Regions from separate parts of the Corynebacterium timonense genome, predicted to be linked through region 1. Evidence: predicted binding sites of a transcription regulator. Region 1 holds the regulator's gene; each other region holds the start of a gene.
What was found. The regulator LexA, encoded in region 1, represses DNA repair genes until DNA is damaged. The targets are predictions, from matches to a motif close to CGAACANNTGTTCG.
Positions count from the first base shown of each region.

Region 2: BLT81_RS10225 (HNH endonuclease signature motif containing protein) is a predicted target of LexA. The motif match lies at 1,854-1,867, and genes of this name have one in related genera.
Region 3: BLT81_RS02675 (SAV_6107 family HEPN domain-containing protein) is a predicted target of LexA. The motif match lies at 1,984-1,997, and genes of this name have one in related genera.

Region 1 covers NZ_LT629765.1:746,135-749,407, forward strand. Annotated here, with positions in the region: gene BLT81_RS03605 (DeoR/GlpR family DNA-binding transcription regulator) at 1-580, opposite strand, end outside; gene BLT81_RS03610 (HPr family phosphocarrier protein) at 710-976, opposite strand; gene lexA (transcriptional repressor LexA) at 1,042-1,728, opposite strand; gene BLT81_RS12910 (hypothetical protein) at 2,237-2,386, opposite strand; gene nrdR (transcriptional regulator NrdR) at 2,448-2,906, shown strand; gene hrpA (ATP-dependent RNA helicase HrpA) at 2,915-3,273, opposite strand, start outside.
Region 2 covers NZ_LT629765.1:2,143,032-2,146,304, reverse strand. Annotated here, with positions in the region: gene BLT81_RS10230 (IS256 family transposase) at 346-1,695, opposite strand; gene BLT81_RS10225 (HNH endonuclease signature motif containing protein) at 1,885-3,129, shown strand; gene BLT81_RS13120 (hypothetical protein) at 3,126-3,273, opposite strand, start outside.
Region 3 covers NZ_LT629765.1:536,649-539,921, reverse strand. Annotated here, with positions in the region: gene mraZ (division/cell wall cluster transcriptional repressor MraZ) at 67-504, opposite strand; gene BLT81_RS02680 (DUF3040 domain-containing protein) at 1,000-1,383, opposite strand; gene BLT81_RS02675 (SAV_6107 family HEPN domain-containing protein) at 1,473-1,886, opposite strand; gene BLT81_RS02670 (GNAT family N-acetyltransferase) at 2,054-2,632, shown strand; gene BLT81_RS02665 (polyprenyl synthetase family protein) at 2,681-3,273, shown strand, end outside.

The DNA of each region.
Region 1 (3,273 bases):
GCGGGTCCGCGGACGACAGGCCGTGATCAACAGTAAGGGCGTTCGTGCCGATGAACGCGACGTCGGCGGTCATGAGCGCCAGAGTGCGCAGAGGGGTGTCACCCACTACCGCCTGAGACAATGCTCGGACCGTCCCACCCAACAGCTGGACGTTGGTCATGCCCTCGCCGGAAAGCTCGAGCGCGACGGGGAGGGACCGGGTGACGATAGGCCAGGACGCTGCGCGAGGGTCGTCGACGAGCAGGGCGGCCAGGCTGCTGATCGTTGAACCAGAGTCGAGAAAGATCCCGTCCGTGGATTCATCCGGGAGGTAGTCGAGGGCGGCGCGCGCGATCGCCGTCTTCGCCCCCGACGAAGAGCGGTAACGCGCGTCCAGGGGCATCTCGGCGGTGAGGAACGACTGGCTAGCCACCGCGCCCCCGTGGACGCGGTGGACACTGCCCTCCTTGCTCAGCGCGGCAAGGTCGCGGCGGATGGTTTCCGCGGTGACGTCGAAACGCTCCGCGAGCGCGCTCACGCTGACCCGGCCTTCGATGGCGGTCAGCGACGCGATCTGGCGTTTACGTTCTTCTGCGTACATGCGTGGCCTCCGCGCGAAAAAATTGGGGCGTCACCGAGTGGAGCGCCGGTCACATTGTTTCAGAACTCGGAGAACACCACCGGAGGTGGGGGCGTCATGCCCGATTCCTACCCCCGAGTGGGGGTTGTGCTACTCGTCGAGATTGGAGGCGATGAGCTCGGCGATCTTCGTCACGGCTTCGGCGTTGTCGGAGGTCACGGTAACCTCGTCGCCGAACTCCGCGCCCATGGCCATGATCATGAGGGAGGAGGCGGCGTCGGCGCCGTCGTCCTCGTCGTCGCCCGCGAGGGTAAGCGTGATGTCTTCGTCATACTCGCCTGCCGCCTCGGCGATCACGGATGCGGGGCGGGCGTGGAGCCCGACGGTCGAGCCAACTTTGACGGTTGTAGAAGCCATGGTGCGGCACCTTTCTGCTGAAAATATGTCGGCGTTGCGTACCCCGCCCAGTGTAAGGGGGCGGGCTACAGCGTGCGGAAAACCGAGACAACGCGCCCCATAATCTGCGCCTCATCTCCGTTGATGGGGGAGAACGCGTCGTTGTGGGGCAGAAGCCACACGCCGGTGGAATCGCGGTGGAACTCCTTGACGGTCGCCTCGCCGTCGAGAAGCGCGGCGACGAACTCGCCTTCCTCGGCGACCGGCTGCGAGCGGACAACCACCCAGTCCCCATCGAGGATGCCAGCGTCGCGCATGGATTCGCCGACGACGCGGAGCATGAACAGCTCGCCGTCGCCGAGCAGCTCATCGGGGAGGGGGAGGTAGCTGTCCACGTTCTGCTCGGCGAGAATCGGCGAGCCCGCAGCAATCTGGCCGACGACCGGGATGTAGCGGGCAGGGGAAACGTCCTCAGGGGTCTCCGTCTGCGGGCTCGTCTTCGGCCCTTTTTTCGGGGCCTCAGGCAGATGGCGCAGGTCCACTGCGCGCGGCTTGTTCGGGTCGCGCCGCAGAAAACCCTTCTTCTCGAGCTCCTTGAGCTGGTACGCCACGGAGGAAGTCGACTGCAGCCCCGCGGCGTCGCCGATCTCACGGATGCTGGGCGGGTAGCCGCGCAGGACCACGGCGTCACGAATGACCTCGAGGATGCGGCGCTGCCGGTCCGACAGAACGCTGGTGTCGAGGGTGGTGGGGTCGTACTTTTTGCGTGCCATGTTCCTTGCCTTGAGGGGTCTGTGAAGTTCGTGTCGTGAGTGCCTGTCCGGGCGCCGCGCGCCGTGCGGGAGGGGTAGTAACCCACCCGGCGCTTGATGCCGTAGCGGCGTCTGCGTCGTGTCCCAAAATAGCAGATGTGGCAAGGGTGTTCGAGATTTATGGCTCATGTCTGGACACGTGCGTGTTCGACTGCTATAAATCGAACATGAGAGCGGAAGTCGAACATCCGAGCGAGGGTGCGGGCGACGTGTCCGCTCGGTTTTTACTCTGAGTGCACGATCCACCGTCGCAAGAAAGTGAGACAGAAATGACCATCATCGCACCTCGTCACACCGCCGTCGCGCCGAACAACGCGCAGCGCTCACGGTGCCCGGTCCCGGCCGCTGTCTGGGACATCCCCGACGTCTCGGTTCGCAACGCGCGCGGCGGCGCCGTGCGCAGCCTCGGGGGCGATGTTCGAACGGGAGATTGTTCGAACGAGGGGCCGGATAGTGTACAGGGGACCGTTCACTTATCCCGCCACGAATCCCGGGCGAGCGCCTTGATGGGCGCCGGGTTCGGGCTTGCGCTGCTGGTGGGGTCGGCGCTTGGTGGGATCCTCGACACGTCGCCGGAGCCCGCTGTCCCGGCGAGCGCACCGAGTACATCGTTTGCCACGTCGGGGCGCTAGGTTGCCACGCTCGTCCGAAAGCGTGAGGGCGAGGTAGACTCACTCCCCGTGTATTGCCCGTTTTGCCACAATGAACAGTCCCGCGTGATGGACTCCCGCGTCGTCGACAGCGGCGCGGCGATCAGGCGGCGCCGCGAATGCACCGAATGCGGCGGGCGTTTTACCACCGTGGAAAAAGCCGTGCTTACCGTAGTGAAGCGCAACGGCGTAAGCGAGCCGTTCGACCGCGACAAACTCATCGTCGGCGTGCGGCGAGCCTGCCAGGGGCGGGACGTCTCGGACGACGCGCTGAAACGGCTCGCGCAGCAGGTCGAGGAGACCGTGCGTAGCCACGGCAGCTCCCAGGTCAATGCCAACGACATCGGATTGGCCGTGCTCGAGCCGTTGCGCGTGCTCGACGAGGTCGCCTACCTACGGTTCGCCTCCGTGTACAAATCCTTCGAATCCGCCGAAGACTTCGAATCCGAAATTCGCCTCATGCGACGTAAGGACCGAGAAGACTTCTAAGCGCGCCCTTACGCTAGCTTCTCGATCATCTTCTCCACGCGCCTTTGGCTCACAGGCTCCGCCGTCCCCAATCGTTGCGCGAAGAGGCTGACCCGGAGCTCCTCGATCCTCCAGACGACGTCCTTGTACGCCGCGGTCTTCTCCCGCCCAGCGGGCAGGCGCGACATTTTCGCTTTCAGCGTTTTCTTCACCGAATCGATCACCGCCTGGCGCTCGGCGTCCCGGTCGGGATCGCGGCCCATGTCCTCCAGTCGAATGCGCATCGCTTCGACGTAGCGCGGCACGTGCTGCAGGCGCTCGACGCCGTGGACCGTGATCGCGTGCGGAGGAAGGTAAAAGTTCAGCTGGGAGCGCATGTCGTCGATCG
Region 2 (3,273 bases), 1.2 Mb from region 1:
GCGGCGCTCGACGGTCGGGGGCTGATCGGTACGCATTGCATAGTTGCGGCGCTCGGCGGTCGGGGGCTGATCGGTATGCGTTGCATAGTTGCGGCGCTCGACGGTCGGGGGCTGATCGGTATGCATTGCATAGTTTCGGCGCTTGGTGGTCGGGGGTTGATCCGTATGCGTTGCATAGTCGGTGCGCTCGACGCGCGGGCGTTGATCCGTATGCATGGCATAGTTTCGGGCCCGTCCGCATGCGGCCGGGGGTATGCATTGCATAGCCGGGCGCTCGACGGTCGGGCGTTGATCGGTATGCATTGCATAGGAGAGTGTCCGTTTGTTTGTGTGCGGGGGCTTGGTTTACAAGTAGTTGGCGAACCGGTCTGGGTAGGCCACGGATAGTTGGTTGATGGCTTGTTTCCACCCTGAGGTTTTCGCCCCTTCAATATAGCCGTTGCAGTCGATTGCCCGCTTCGCTTTTTTCGCGCGTTGGGCGGCGCGTTTGTCCTCGATGTTGCAGACCATCAACCACAGCGTCTTCAACGCCGCAGCATCCGTGGGGAATTGGCCACGGTTGCGGGTCGCTTTCCGCAGCTCAGCGTTAAGCGACTCGATGGCATTGGTGGTATAGAGCACCCGGCGAGCTGCAGGCGGGAACTGCAGAAACGGTATAAACCTCTCCCACGCGTCACGCCAGACCTTCACCGACTGGGGGTACTTCCGCCCCAGTTCCGAGGCTTCGAAGGCATCGAGTGCGGCGCAAGCGGCGTCCTCGTTCGGTGCGGTGTAGACCTTGCGCAGTGCGCTGGATACAGATTTGCGGTCCTGGTAGGACACCCACCTGTTGGCAGCCCGGATCAGGTGCACGATGCAGGTTTGTACCATCGAGTTCGGCCAGGTCGCTTCCACGGCCTCAGGCAGGCCTGTAAGCCCGTCGCAGCAGACGATGAACACGTCATTGACTCCACGGTTCGCCAGGTCCGCGCACACGGATGCCCAGAATGCGGCCCCTTCATTGTCGGCGATCCACAAGCCCAGGATGTGTTTGGTCCCGTCGATGTCGATGCCAACAGCCATGTAGCAGGCTTTATTGACCACCCGGTGGCCGTCACGGATTTTCACCCGTAGCGCGTCGAGGAAAATGACCGGGTAGAACTCGTCGAGCTGACGGTTTTGCCACACCATCACCTCATCGAGGACCGCATCGGTGATGGTACTGATGGTATCCGGGCTGATGTCCACCGCCAGGGTCGATGCCAGGTGGTGCTGGATATCGCGTACCGTCATGCCGCCGGCGTAGAGCGAGACGATCATGTCGTCGAGCTCTGTCAGCCGGCGTGCCCCTTTAGGCACCATGACCGGGTGAAACGTGCCCGCTCTATCCCGAGGCACTGTGATATCCACCGGGCCGTAGCCGGTGCCCACAGTTTTGGTGTACGACCCGTTGCGGTGATTGCCACCGTTTGAGGGGCTTACCTGGGCTTTGGCCGCGCGATCTGAGTGCCCGTACCCCAAATGGGCGTCCATCTCCGCCTGCAGACCCGCGTTGATCGAGGCTTGCAAAAGACCTTTGACCAGGTCGCTGGCATCGTCGACGGAGGTTGATAGCTCGCCGATCAGTGCGGCGATTTCCGGGTTTTCCATCAGCTTCGCGCTGATCTCGTTGACCCTGCTCGGGTCATGGCCTTTCTTCGGTGACACGGTAGTCATTATCAGTGAAACTCCTTCTGGATCAGAGCCTCACACACAAAACACCTGACACCCTCTTGCATAGTTCGACGCGTTCAAACACGCGCGCTATGCAAACGTCGAAAAGCTGCCTTTATCCAGCTCAACCCACATGTCCGACGCGTCGTTATACTGTCAATCAAACACACGATCGACACGCTTGGGGGAGCAATGGACACACCACCGACCACCGTCAGCAGGGACAGCGCACCCGCACATATCGCGCACACCATCGAAAAAGGGTTCGGCGTATTCTCGCGCCGCAAGGCGCAGATACTCTACGCCATAGCACTTTTCGACGTCCTCGGGCTCGCCCCCCAGTTCGGCGCACAAACTACCGCATTATGGCTGGTCAGGAGCATCGCGGTACCGAACTCCACCGCCCACGAATACGTCAGGGTTGCCCGCGCAATGCTGCGCTTCGAGGTGATGGCACAAGCATTCTTGGAAGGGCGAACAAACTACTCCAAGGTCAGACTGATACTGCCACTGCTCACAAAGGACAACGAGGCTGAACTGGTGGAGCTGGCCTGCACCATGACGTTCCACGAGTTGGAGATCGCGCTGCTGCAATTCCGCCAGCCAGCACAGAAAGCGACGAGGACGTCCTACGTGCGTCTAAAAGCCGCGCCGGATGGGCGTATAAAGCTGTGGGCGGATTTCAACGCGGCGGAAGGCGCGCGTGTGATGGCGGCGATGAAGGTCGGGGAACTCGCCTGGCACGACGTGGACTGGACATCCTTAGCAGGCAACGACGGGACAGTGGATCCGGAGCGTATCGACGCTGAAATGGACCGCCAGGATAAGAAAACACGCGGCTGCTCCGGTTTCGGCCTGCCCATCGGGGAAGTGCTGGTTAGCGCGTTTATGGGTATGGTCAACATGACGTTGTCGCGGCCGCGTAACCCGTTGCGCGCACCGGGGGCGCACGTCAATGTCGTTATGACCACCGACGGAAAGGCCTACCTGCCCTACAACCCTGGTGCGCCCTCAGAGGCGGTGAAAAACTTCCTCGCCAACGCCCACTACCGAATCAACAGGGTCGACGATAAAGGGCTGGTGCTCAACAGTGGGCGCTCGTTTCGGCTTGCCTCCGACGCCCAGGTCAACGCGCTGATGCTCATGTGGCGTCACCAGTGCGCGATGCCCGGGTGCAGTCACACGCGCTTTATGGAAATGCACCACGTCCACGACTGGGCGGACGGCGGGCCGACGGACCTGGACAACTTGCTGCCGTTGTGTTCGGCGTGCCACAGCCTCGTCAGCGACAACCACGTCACGATTTTGCGCGACGGTGGGGACTTTCATTTCCTGGGCCCGGGTGGGGTGCGCTACGTCAGCACAGACCGCGGGCTGCCGGTGCGCAACGACGACGCCCGGACGCTGGAAGAGTTCAACGAGCTCAGCTGGGTTTAAAAGCGCCTCGACACGGCGAGCTTCGCGATGCCACGCCAGCCGAGCATGAGCAGGGCGCAGGTGGCACCGGCGACGAAAGGAACAAAGGTCTCGAACCAACCCAGGAACGTCAGCGGCATCTCTTCAGTGCGGTGAGCAGCGCGG
Region 3 (3,273 bases), 210 kb from region 1:
GCCCCGGACAGAGTCCGTACACGCTCTCCGTCAGTAGTCAGCCGCCCGCTCCGTGGGTAGTCAGCCCTAGAGCAGACCGGAGAGAATGTCGTCGTCGTCGTCAGCGGCCGCGAACGCGGCCTCCGTCTCTTCCTGATATGTGTTCCAGGACTCGGCGTCCCAGATTTCGAGAAAATCGACCGAACCGATGACTACGCACTCCTTGCTCAGGTGCGCGTACTCGCGGTGCGCCGGGGACAACGTGATGCGGCCGGACCCGTCAAGCGTTTGCTCATCCGCGCTGGCAGCCAGGTTGCGGATGAAGGCGCGCGCCTTGGGGTTCGTTCGGGACACGGCTGCGGCCTTGCGGGCGCGAGCCGCGAACTCCTCGCGCGGGTACACCGCGAGCGAGTGGTCCTGCCCCTTTGTCACCATCAACCCGTCCGCCAGCTCCTCGCGGAACTTGGCGGGCAGTGTCAGGCGCCCCTTGTCGTCGAGCTTGGGAGTGTAGGTTCCCAGAAACATCCGGAGCCCACCTTCCTTCCACTCACCGACTTCGGTTGTTCAATTTTCCGGCGCCGAAACGCTGTGACACGTCGTCAGAATGCCACCTCGCTCGCCGCTATACCCCACTTTAACCCACTCTCCCCCACATTGGCCACACCTGACACGTTATTTCTCATAGATGCCAGAAACGCCGCAGGTCACAGCCATAAATAAGGTGGGGCACTTTCCCGAACGGCAGCAGTCCCCCCGCAGCGAGACTCACGAATCCTTTCCCCAGCAGAATCAGCACGCACCACCCCATCGCACTTGAACAGCGGTTTCGGATACCTTGAAGCTCTTCCCCCTTCCCGCAGGGCCCCTCCCCTCACCGGAAGCCGCCGCGAGGAGTCGCCGGGGGGCGCAGTGGGGCGCGGGGGTGGGGCAAAGTGGGAGACGAGGCGCCGCCCCAGATCGGGCAGGGTGCGGGCATAAAAAAACGCAGCCCATTCGGGCTGCGCAGCAGGCGGTTCGGCGTTAGGACTCGAAGCGGCGGCGGAAGTTTTCCTCCATGGAGGTCACGCGCGGGGAGGATTTCTTGGATTTCTGTGCCCCCGCCCGTTCCGCGAGCCCCTGCGCCGGGGCACGCAGGGCCATAATCCCGCCGAGGAGCATGACAATAAAGCCAACCACACTAAGGGCGATCAGCCACATGCTCACGGTCGCCAGCGCCACACCACCGATGAGCAGAACAAGCCCGAGGACGATGATAGCGACGCTGCGCATTGTAAGCCTGCCCGTGCCGCCACCGACGGAGGACGAGCCAACGTCGGGCATCTTGGTGGCAAACGAGGGATCCTCGGCAAGGAGGGAACGCTCAATCTCTTGCAACGCGCGCTGTTCCTGCTCCGAAAGAGACATTCTTTACTCTCCTGCTCTCAATGGTGATTACTTCCCAGACTACTTCTTCAACGCCCGAGACTCACCGAATGTTCCCCGCGCGGGCGCGGCTACGCAACGAGCGTTGAGCCAGGCTGCGCCGCCGCGAAGAATTCTTCCACCGCGTCCATGAACCCGCGCACAACGTCCGATGGCGGGGCGTCCGCGATCCCGGACGCCACCCGAGCACGCAGGGAGGAAAACGCCGAAAAGCGCCGCGCCCAGGCTTCTCCGAACTCTCCGGTCAGAGCGAGTTTTTCCCAGGCACTGCTGGGCAGCCGCTTGCGCCGGCGCAGCACTGGCGACTCGGCGCAGACCGCACCTGCGACGCGCAGGGCGGCCCGGTAGCTGTACTCGAGAGCGAGGTCGTCGGCCCCACGCGCCTCCTCCTCCCGCGCCCGCAGAAGAAGCTCATCCGCGGCGGCGAAGAAGCGATCGCTCGTGGCCGCCCTCGACCGCGTTGTTGCCGAGATGATGCTACTCATGAGCTCCTCCGTTTCCTTGTCCCACTACCTGCCCGTCCGCCGAATTCAAGCGGTGAGCCCACATTAAAACTCGTGTTCGACATGGCCCCAGCGGGTACGAACACTTGTTCGAGCAAATGTTCGGGGAAACACTCACAACGCGCGAGCGGACGTGGTTCGATGGGTTCATGAGCTATTCCATCCGCCAGCTTGCCGGCCACGAATTCGCACTGCTGGCCCCCACGCTGGTGGACATCTATATCGCAGCCATGGGTTACTCCCCTGCCATCCGCCGCCAGCGCATCGACGTGTGGCGCGGTGAAATCACCTACCCCGGGTTCACGGCCGTCATCGCCATCGACGAGAGCGCCGAGCCAGAGCGCGTCGTCGGGGTGGCCTACGGCTTCACCGGGGCCCGTGGGCGGTGGTGGGACCAACAACTCATCCGCGGGCTCAAACAAGCCGGCGCCCTGACCTCTCAGGCCTCAGCGATGCTCGACGACTACTTCGAGGTGGCCGAAGTGCACGTCGAGGCCGCCCACCAAGGCCGCGGGCTCGGCAGCAGGCTCGTGTGCGAGCTCGTCCGAGACGTGCCCTCCGCGTGGGCGCTCCTGTCCACACCCGAGGTTCCGCAGGAGCGCAACGCCGCTTTCGGCCTCTACCGCAAGCTCGGCTTCGTCGATGTTGTGCGCAATCTCATGTACGCGGGCGACTCCCGCCCCTTCGCTGTCCTAGGCCGCAGACTCCCCCTCCGCCCCGCAGGGTAACCTGTGAGGCGTGACGCGTACGCGCCCCGACTCATGTAAGGAGCCACGGTGAGCACTTCCTCCACCCCGTCCGATTCCGGCCTGCCTCTCGCGGATGTCCCGGGGGCGGTCGAGCAGGAGCTGCGCGCTTTCTTCGAACGCCGCCTCGTGGAGGCGGACGAGATCGGTGAGCCGGTAGTGAAGGCGGCGCTGCACCTGAGCGATTTCGTGCTCGGAGGCGGCAAGCGCATCCGCCCGCTGTACGGTTGGGCCGGCTTCGTCGGCGGCGGCGGGCATGAGCGCAGCGGGGAGGACCCGCGCCACGTTGTGCGCGCAGTGAGTGCGCTGGAGCTCATCCAGGCGTGCGCACTCATCCACGACGACATCATCGACGCGTCCGACACCCGTCGGGGCCGACCCACCGTCCACCGGGCGGTCGAGGCCGAGCACCGCACACGCAACATGACAGGCGACTCCGCGGAGTTCGGCCGCAACGTCGCCATCCTCGCGGGCGACTTGGCTCTCGTCTGGGCCGACGACATGTGGCGCGACTCCGGCGTCAGCGCAGACGCACTCGCCCGCGCGCAGGACCCGTGGCGGGGCATGCGCACCGAGGTCCTCGGCGGCCAGCTGCTCGACATCTCCCTCGAAGCCACAGGCGA